3 regions of the Pseudoalteromonas sp. AS84 genome follow, and region 3 is predicted to be linked to each of the others. Evidence: predicted binding sites of a transcription regulator. Region 3 holds the regulator's gene; each other region holds the start of a gene.

Region 1 (3,265 bases), on a different contig from region 3:
CTACACCTGAATCAAGTAATTTTACATTCCCTTCAAAATACTGACTAATAGGCTCTGCTAATATTGGAAAGTGCGTACATCCTAATACAAGTACATCTATAGTTTTATCTATATGTAGGTCATCAAGCACTTGATGCAACTTGTTTGTATCCAAAGACTCTGTAAAAAAGTATTGCTCAGCTAAAGTTACTAACTCCACACTGCTATATAGATTAACGGTTACATTACGTGCATGCTCAGTAATTAATGTTTTAGTGTATGAACTGGCGACCGTGGCTGGTGTGGCTAATAAGCCAATATGATTTGAACGTGTTAGCTCTGCCGCAGGCTTTATTGCTGGCACAACGCCTACAATAGGAATATCCGTAATTTGACGAACAGCACTAAGTGCAGATGTAGAAGCGGTATTACACGCTATTACAATTAAATCAACGCTAAGCGTATTAGCTTTGATGAAATGAATAAGTGAGCATAATCGGTTAATGATTGTCTGCTGGGATTGAGCACCATAAGGTAGTAAAGCATTATCCATAAAATAGCTGTACTGAGCATTTGGGATACTGTACTTTATATGCTCAAGTACAGTAGTTCCACCAATACCTGAATCAAAGACCATTATATGCGCTGACAAACTACTGTTCCCACTTTACTTTAAGAACGGCAGTTTGCCATGAGGTATTTATAAAAGAAAGTAGTTTAACTTTGCGTGGTTTCTAAATCAGCAAGATCGTCGGCTGCCGAATTTAACTGATTAAGGTTTTCGAACATAGACTTTGTGTAATCTACTAACTTATCTATTTGTTCCTGATCTTGATTTAACCACTGTAGAATGCCAGCTAGTTGATTTTGTAATCCAAGTTCGCCCGCTTTTTCAAAAGCATTTTTAAGGTCATCATTAAAGGGAGCTAAGCCCTCTGATACTTGTTTTTCTGGTGCTGGTTTATATTCTTCATAGCTTTTAACTGTGGCTATTGTTTTTGTTTGGCGTAAATCCATAGAAAAAGCCACCAGCTGGTCACTGTCTAAACTCAGCTCTTGAGCTTGTTCAAATGCTTCATCCAGGTCACCACCAAAAAATGTTTTACTTAAATCTTGTAAATCTTCCATCATCGCATTAATAGCTTCTTGCTCTTGCTCGTTTAAGTCACCATTAACCGACATCGAAAATGATACCTGTCGAGATTGCGATGATGAGCTTGCAAACGACTCGCTATTACTGTTTTGCTGATAGCCGCTTGCCGATTGAGATTCAAATGCATCTGCAAAGCTGATACTTACCTCATCGCCTTCTGCGGTGGTAAATTTATACTCTGCATTACTCGTCATACTGACATATTGAGCCTGGCTTATATTTACGCTGGCAGGTTGTGGGTTAAATAACGACTCTTCAAACTCATCAAGCCCATTGTAAATACCCTCTTTAGATTTATTAATGCCCTCTTCCATGTCGTCATTAAATACGCCAGTTCCTTTGAGCTCATCAACCGCGTCATCGATCCCTATTTGGACTCCTTTGCGCGCGTCGCCTAACATATCTTTGAGCTTTTCGTCATCAGCGCCGTTAGCTTTTGCTTTATTAACAGCACTACTTACAAAATCGAGTACGTTTTTTACTATTTCATCAAAATCAAATAGTGGTTTATCTGCTTTTTTTTCTGCGATAGGTAATCCAAGCTGCTCAGCCATTTTATCGCCAAGCACCTTTGCGGCCAACTCTCGGCCTCGTTGTTGATAGCTATCTTGAGGAGACGTAATTGTAGGTTGCTGTATATCAGCTTTATTGTTGAATTTATTGATGTTGTTGTTTGGCGTAAAGCCATAATTACCTATTTTCATGATTCGTCTCCTAAGCGTGCGTAGTTTATTATCGGCTATAACACTAAAAACTAAAGTACAATGTTCAATAAAACAGCATAAATGCTAGCCAAAACTAGACAAATACGCAGCGCTCCCTACAATAGCGCCGATAAACAGATCTTAGATAAGGTAGTAGCGTTAATGGCAGTTATTAAAATAGATACCACACAGTACCAAGCGCAGTTAAGTGAAAAAGAGCAGCGTATTAGTGCACAGTTCCAACGTTTTGGTGTGGAGCAATTAGAAGTATTTAGCTCAGAGCCAACTAACTACCGCCAACGTGCTGAATTTAGAGTATGGCACGATGGTGACGATCTGTTTCACATTATGTTTGATCAACAAACAAAAGAAAAAATCCGTGTTGATATATTTGATCCCGCAGCGCCTCTAGTAGGTGAAATAATGCAGGTGATGATTGAGCATCTTAAGCCTTGTGAAATATTACGTCGTAAGTTATTTCAAATCGATTACCTATCAACGCTAAGCGGTGAAATTTTAGTAAGCTTGCTTTATCACAAACCACTTGATGATGAATGGTTAAGTGAAATTAAAGCGCTTAAAGAAAAACTAAGCAGTAAATACAAAATTGACTTTATAGGCCGCGCTCGCAAACAAAAAGAAGTGCTGGGTGATGACTTTGTAACTGAGCGTTTAACAGTTAATGGTCAAGAGCTTATTTATCAACAAGTAGAAAATAGCTTTACTCAGCCTAATGCAAAAGTAAATATTAATATGTTGGAGTGGGCACAAGATTTATGTAAGCCACTTAAAAATGATTTATTAGAACTTTATTGCGGTAACGGAAACTTTTCTATTGCGCTAGCAGGCTCTTTTAATAAAGTATTAGCGACGGAAATATCAAAATCATCTGTTCATTCTGCTCAATACAATATTGCTAAAAATAACGTAGAGAACTTAGATATTATTCGTATGTCTAGTGAAGAGTTTACTCAAGCAATGAATGGCGAACGTACTTTTTCTCGTTTAGACGGTATTGATCTTAAAAGCTATGACTGCCAAACCATATTAGTTGATCCACCGCGCGCAGGCATGGATGAATTAACGTGTGACTTAGTGGCTAACTACGAAAGCATAATTTATATATCGTGTAATCCAGAAACCCTTGAGCGTGACCTTGATCACTTAACACGTACGCACAACGTTAAGCGCTTTGCTATATTTGATCAGTTCCCTTATACGCATCACATTGAGTCGGGTGTTTTCTTACAGCGTAAATAAATACGCTCAGTAAACGTTGCCCATAAAAAAAAGCTCCCTGAGGAGCTTTTTTAGTTTTAGCTAAATTTATTTGCTAGCTAAATAATTAATCAGTTTACCAATGTCTTCTGGCTCAGTAATACCCGACTCACGACCTAGGTTTAATTTATACTTACCATTTACAATAAAT
Region 2 (3,265 bases), on a different contig from region 3:
TTTATCGTCATCAGTACCATCACCATTACCCGGCATGTCGCAATATTTATTGATTATTTTCACAGGCACTCCATTACATATGTTAAGGAAATGTACTGTAAGCTAAAATGATGAAATTGCCAAGATACTTAAGGCAATTAAGTACCTTAAATTAAAACAAACATAGTGAAATATAACACAAGCAATAACTTAGCGCACATCAATAGGAGCAGACTCTTTAGCCTTACCTTGCAGGATTGATATTTCTACTCGACGGTTTCTTCGGCGATCTTCATTTGAATCGTTTGGAACAAGTGGACGAGTATCAGCGCGCCCTACTACCATCATCCGATTTTTATCAAACCCTTGCACTGTTTGCAGTTCGCTTGCTACTGCTACAGCACGCTTTGACGATAAATCCCAATTATTAATATATAGCTCATTCGATACCTGAAAATCGTCGGTATGGCCAGATACAGTAATTTCGCCAGGTACATCTTTTAACAGCACACCAATATCTTGAATTATGGGTTTAAACTTTGGTTGTAAAAATGCACTCCCTGAGGGAAATGAGCCATTTTCACGAATACGAATAATTATTTGCTGCCCTAAAGACTCAAGCTCAATTGCGCCATCGATTATTTGCTTTTCAAGCTGCTGCGCTATTTTTTTAACAAGCTCGTTAGTTTGTTCCTGATCGGCAGCTGAAGTTGCTTGCTCTGACGATTGTTCTTGCGATGTGCTACGAGATTCCCCCCCTCGTTTATCTCCTCGCTGCTCTTGCCTACCACCAGCGGAGCTTTCATCTCCCGCTTGAAATTCAAGCATTTGCTGGGTCATTTCTACAGTTTGTTGCTGAATGGTTTCTATTGGGGTTGGTTCTGGTTTGCCTGGGGTAAACTCCATGGCAATAACAGAGGTACCTTTGGGGATATCTTTTACTTCAATTTTATTCTGTACACCAAAAGCAAACTTCATTGAGCCTGCTATTTGTTTAAATTTAAGTACATCCATTTCTGAAAACGCAAGCAAGAGTACAAAGAAGCACATTAATAATGACATTAAATCGGCAAAAGTTCCCATCCATGCAGGTAAGCCTGGTGGTGGACATTTGCACTCTTGATCAGACATAGTTACTCCTCGGTATCTACTTTGCGCTTAGATTCAGCTAAGTAATTTTTCAAAATACCTTCGATTACTTTTGGATTTTGACCATCTTGAATACCTAAAATAGCATCTAAAATTAAACGTTGATTCATAGCTTCTTCGTCTTTACGCAGTTCAAGTTTTACCTGAATTGGGATTGCTACAACATTAGCTAAAAACGCGCCATATAAAGTTGTTAATAGTGCTACCGCCATTGCCGGGCCAATTGCTTTTGGGTCATCCATGTTAGATAACATTGCAACTAAGCCAATTAGGGTGCCAATCATTCCCATTGCTGGTGCTATATCGGCTAATGACTTAAATAAACCTGCGCCCATTTCATGGCGAGTCGTGGTTAGAGAAATATCTTTTTGAAGTGTAGCGCGAACTACATCTGCATCATGTCCGTCAACAAGCATGTCGACGCCTTTGCGCATAAATGGATTTGGGATTTCAGCTTCTTCGAGTGCTAAAAAGCCTCCTTTACGAGCTGAATCAGCAAGCTCTACAGCTTTTTCAATAAGTTCTTCTGGCGTTTCAATTTTAAACATAAACGCTTTAGCAACAACTTTACCTATCCCCAAAAATTGCGACATGGTGAAGTTTGATAAAACAATAAAGAGCGAACCACCAAATACAATTACACTTGAAGGGGCATCGGCAAACATAGCCATTTCGCCGCTACTACTCATAAACATAGACATGACAATTAAGCCAATTGCGCCTAGGATCCCAATTATGGTTGCTAAATCCACATTTCCTCCAGAAGTTTCATGCTTAATGGCCTTATCATAAACTTTTATTATTAACTGCTTATCGGCAACATATTGAATTGCTTAAGCCATTTTTATAAATAAACATAAAAAGCAGCCTTTAGCACTATCTTAGATCAAGTTATAGAGGCTACCTAATTATCAATTGATTTATTAAATCAACAGACCGCTATTAAGGCTTTATTAATGCACTTGAAATATAATTTAACGTGATAAAGGTAAAAAACCAATATCATCCTTTGACCTAGTTTAGCATTCCCCCTAAAATTGACCCCTAAATTTATTATGTAAGCTGAAATAAAGATGGCGACTAAAAAACCTGAAAACTTAAGTTTCGAACAAGCACTAGAAGAATTATCTACAATCGTTAGTGACATGGAACAAGGTGACTTATCGCTTGAGCAATCGTTAAAGCAATTTGAGCGTGGAATTGCATTAGCAAGTGCTTCATCAGGGAAATTACAGCAAGCAGAGCAAAAAGTATCAATTTTGATGGGGAATGGCGAAAAGTCAGTACTTACAAATTTTGATAGTGATATGGAATAGCTGTGAGCATAAAAAATCATATTGAACGTGCTCAAAAAGATGTAGTAGCAACTTTACAACTGCATTTTAAACAGCCTCTCGATACAGAAGAAACTGTAAAGAACGCCACCCAGTATGGATTATTTAATGGCGGTAAAAGATTACGTCCATTTTTAGTTTATGCCACAGGTAAAATGCTAGGCGCAAACCAACAAGACTTAAACATACTGGCTGCTGCAATTGAGTGCATTCATAGCTATTCGTTAGTTCATGACGACTTACCTGCAATGGACGATGACGATTTACGTCGCGGACGCCCTACTTGCCACATAGAATTTGGCGAGGCAAACGCAATTTTAGCCGGTGATGCTCTACAAACTCTTGCCTTTGAGCTTATTGCAAATCACAAATTTGAATGCTCATCACAAACACAAGTAAAAATGATTGCACAATTAGCCCAAGCATCAGGTCTACAAGGTATGGTTGGCGGACAAGGCCTCGATATAGCTGCAACGGATAAAGTAATTACCGTACAAGAGCTTGAGCGAATACATAAACTAAAAACCGGGGCTCTAATTAATTGCGCAATTACACTTGGTGCACTGTGCAGTGAAAAGGCAGATCAACAAACCTTAGAAAATTTAAGTGTTTTTGGGTATGCTATAGGGCTAGCATTTCAAGTACACGACGACATTTTAGATGTTGAAGGCGATACGGTTACTTTAGGTAAGCCGCAAGGCTCCGATATTGCCGCGAATAAAGCGACATATCCGGCGTTATTAGGTATGCTAGGCGCTAAAGTAAAGGCGCAGAATTTAATACAACAAGCCCATGAAGCGTTG
Region 3 (3,265 bases):
CCAAGGTGGTGTATATGCATTAGTAGGTCCAACCGGTGTAGGTAAAACAACAACTGTGGCTAAGCTTGCAGCGTTAGGCGCACAAAAATATGGCGCTGATAAAGTGGCGTTAATAACCACTGATACGTACAGAATTGGAGCCTATGAGCAACTTGCAACATATGGCCGTATTATTGGTTGCGGTGTAAAACAAGTTAAAGATGCTAATGAATTAGCTGAAGTTTTATATCATTTACGAAATAAACGTCTAGTATTAATTGATACAGCAGGTATGAGCCAACGAGATTTACGTTTAACTGAGCAGTTAAACACGTTAATGCGCAACCAACGTGTGGATATTCGCAGCTACCTAGTACTAAGCGCGACAGCACAAATTAATGTATTACAAGAAACAGTACGCCACTTTAAAAAAGTACAGTTAAGTGGTTGTATTTTCACTAAGTTAGATGAATCTTTGAGTTTGGGTGAGATTATTAGTATTGCGATTCAAAATCGTCTTCCAATAGGGTATCTTACTAACGGTCAACGAGTACCAGAAGATATTCGTGTTGCAAATGCTGAAAAACTAGTGAAAAAGGCTGAGCAATTATATTTAAAAAGAATAAAAGCACAACATTCAAGGCACCAAGCAGTGGCGCCAAGTACAGTAGGGATGTATGATTAACACAGTATTAGATCAAGCAAGCGGCCTGCGCAAGATGAGTCAAAACAATAACAACGGCGTAAAAGTTATCGCTGTAACCGGTGGTAAAGGTGGAGTAGGGAAAACAAATGTTTCTCTAAATACAGCTATTGCACTAGGGCAACAAGGTAACAGAGTATTAGTGCTGGATGCTGACTTAGGTTTAGCAAACTGTGATGTAATGCTTGGTTTACGTGTAGAGCGTAATTTATCACACGTTTTGTCTGGTGAATGTGAGCTTGACGAAATTTTAGTTGAAGGCCCAGCAGGTATTAAAATTGTACCCGCTACGTCTGGTTCGCAAAGTATGGTGGAGCTATCGCCATCTGAGCATGCTGGACTAATTCGTGCGTTTAGCGAATTAAATACCGAATTTGATATTTTAATTGTAGATACCGCCGCTGGTATTTCAGACATGGTACTGAGCTTTTCTCGCGCGGCACAAGATGTAATGGTTGTCGTGTGCGATGAACCAACATCAATAACGGATGCTTACGCACTTATTAAAGTATTAAGCCGTGAGCACGGTGTTTATAAGTTTAAAATTGTCGCCAATATGGTCCGCAGTATGCGTGAAGGTACCGAATTATTTGCAAAGCTTTCTAAAGTAACAGATCGCTTTTTAGATGTATCAATGGAGCTAGTCGCAACGGTTCCTTATGACGAAAATATGCGCAAAGCAACACGTCGTCAAAAAGTAATCGTAGAACTCTTTCCAAATTCGCCAGCCGCTCTTGCGTTTAAAACACTGGCAACAAAAGCAGTTAAATGGCCAATACCAAATCAACCATCTGGGCATTTAGAGTTTTTCATTGAGAAACTAGTAAACGGCTAATTATGACAACACTGGTGAATAGAGCTATGGGATATCAATCAACACAAAACTTAAATGTGATTGTTGAGAAACATGCATCACTTGTAAAAAAAGTGGCTTGTCATCTAATTGCTCGATTACCACCTAGCGTTCAGCTTGATGATTTAATTCAATCAGGAATGATAGGTTTAATAGAAGCTTCAAAAAACTTTGATGCGACAAAAGGTGCAAGCTTTGAGACCTTTGCTGGTATTCGTATTCGCGGTGCTATGCTTGATGAAATGCGCCGTGGTGATTGGGCTCCTCGTTCAGTACACCGTAAAAGCCGACAAGTTGCAGAAGCAATTACTGGGCTCGAAAGTAGTCTGAACCGCGAACCAACAGATACAGAAGTTGCTGAAAAACTTGAAATTTCGCTCAATGAGTACCATCATATTTTAAATGATGTTAATACCAGTAAAGTATTAGGCATAGAAGACCTTGGTGTCGATGAGGATGTTATTACTCCCGTAGGCCAAGATTTAGCGCTAGACAAACCTTTTAATAATGTTAAAAATGACCGGTTTAATGAGTCTTTGCTAAGCGCGATAAAGTCATTACCAGAGCGTGATGCAATGGTGCTTTCTTTGTACTATAACGATGAAATGAATTTAAAAGAGATAGGACATATACTCGATGTAAGCGAATCGCGTGTAAGTCAGATACATGGTCAGGCGATGATTAAGCTTAAAGCTAAAATCAATGACTGGATAAACTAGTAGTAAGTAAACTAAGGTTAATACCTCACTGGGGGATGTTTTGGATAAAAACATGAAAATTCTTGTAGTTGATGATTTTTCAACGATGAGACGAATTATAAAAAACCTATTACGTGACTTAGGTTTCACTAACGTTCAAGAAGCTGATGACGGGTCTACAGCTTTGCCTATGTTACAAAATCAAGTATTTGATTTTGTGGTTACAGATTGGAATATGCCTGGAATGCAAGGCATTGACCTTTTAAGAGCAATTCGTGCAGATGATAAGTTAAAACATATCCCTGTATTGATGGTAACGGCAGAAGCTAAAAAAGAACAAATAATAGCTGCAGCGCAAGCTGGCGTTAATGGTTATATTGTTAAGCCGTTTACGGCTGGAACATTAAAAACTAAATTAGAAAAAGTATTTGAACGCTTAGGCTAATGATGGGGGAGAGGCTTATGTCAGCACCAGCTGCGCCTCAAATAACGTTAGAACAAGCTCGTCAACTCGTCATTTTTTTAGAAAACGATGAGCAAGATAAGGCAAATGAGTTGATTTTAGAGACCGCTTCACAAGAGCAGTCTAAATTATTTGCTGAAGTTGGGAAGTTGACTCGTCAACTGCACGAAGCACTTAAAAGCTTTGAGCTTGATACTCGCTTAACTAATATAACGACTGATGCTATTCCAGATGCTAAAAAGCGGCTTAATTATGTCATAGAAATGACAGAGAATGCGGCTAATAAAACAATGGATGCTGTTGAGGCTAGTTTACCTATAGCTCAACAACTGGCAGATGAAATATCTCATATCAAACCGACATGGGATCGTTTAATGAGTCGCGAGATTGAGCTTGGTGAGTTTAAACAACTTTGCCATAGTATCGATAAGTTTATGAATAACTCTCATCACAAAACTGATGAGCTTCAAAGCTTAATGACAAATGTACTAATGGCTCAAGATTATCAAGACTTAACGGGTCAAGTTATTCGTCGTGTTATAGAACTTGTTAGAGAAGTAGAAGAAAGC

Evidence for each region. The regulator FliA, encoded in region 3, starts transcription of late flagellar genes. The targets are predictions, from matches to a motif close to CTAAAGNTNNNNNNNNNNNNGCCGATA.
Region 1: the regulator FliA is predicted to act here: its motif matches at 1,866-1,892, upstream of WNY79_RS20065 (DUF5610 domain-containing protein).
Region 2: the regulator FliA is predicted to act here: its motif matches at 1,940-1,966, upstream of pomA (flagellar motor protein PomA).

The regions. Positions count from the first base shown of each region.
Region 1 is NZ_JBBMQY010000033.1:22,031-25,295, reverse strand. It holds gene murI (glutamate racemase) at 1-631, opposite strand, end outside; gene WNY79_RS20065 (DUF5610 domain-containing protein) at 697-1,836, opposite strand; gene trmA (tRNA (uridine(54)-C5)-methyltransferase TrmA) at 1,999-3,096, shown strand; gene WNY79_RS20055 (thiol:disulfide interchange protein DsbA/DsbL) at 3,163-3,265, opposite strand, start outside.
Region 2 is NZ_JBBMQY010000008.1:180,243-183,507, reverse strand. It holds gene WNY79_RS10805 (flagellar motor protein MotB) at 190-1,110, opposite strand; gene pomA (flagellar motor protein PomA) at 1,113-1,880, opposite strand; gene WNY79_RS10795 (exodeoxyribonuclease VII small subunit) at 2,202-2,444, shown strand; gene ispA ((2E,6E)-farnesyl diphosphate synthase) at 2,447-3,265, shown strand, end outside.
Region 3 is NZ_JBBMQY010000010.1:71,981-75,245, reverse strand. It holds gene flhF (flagellar biosynthesis protein FlhF) at 1-664, shown strand, start outside; gene WNY79_RS12050 (MinD/ParA family protein) at 657-1,517, shown strand; gene WNY79_RS12045 (RNA polymerase sigma factor FliA) at 1,544-2,254, shown strand; gene cheY (chemotaxis response regulator CheY) at 2,295-2,678, shown strand; gene WNY79_RS12035 (protein phosphatase CheZ) at 2,696-3,265, shown strand, end outside.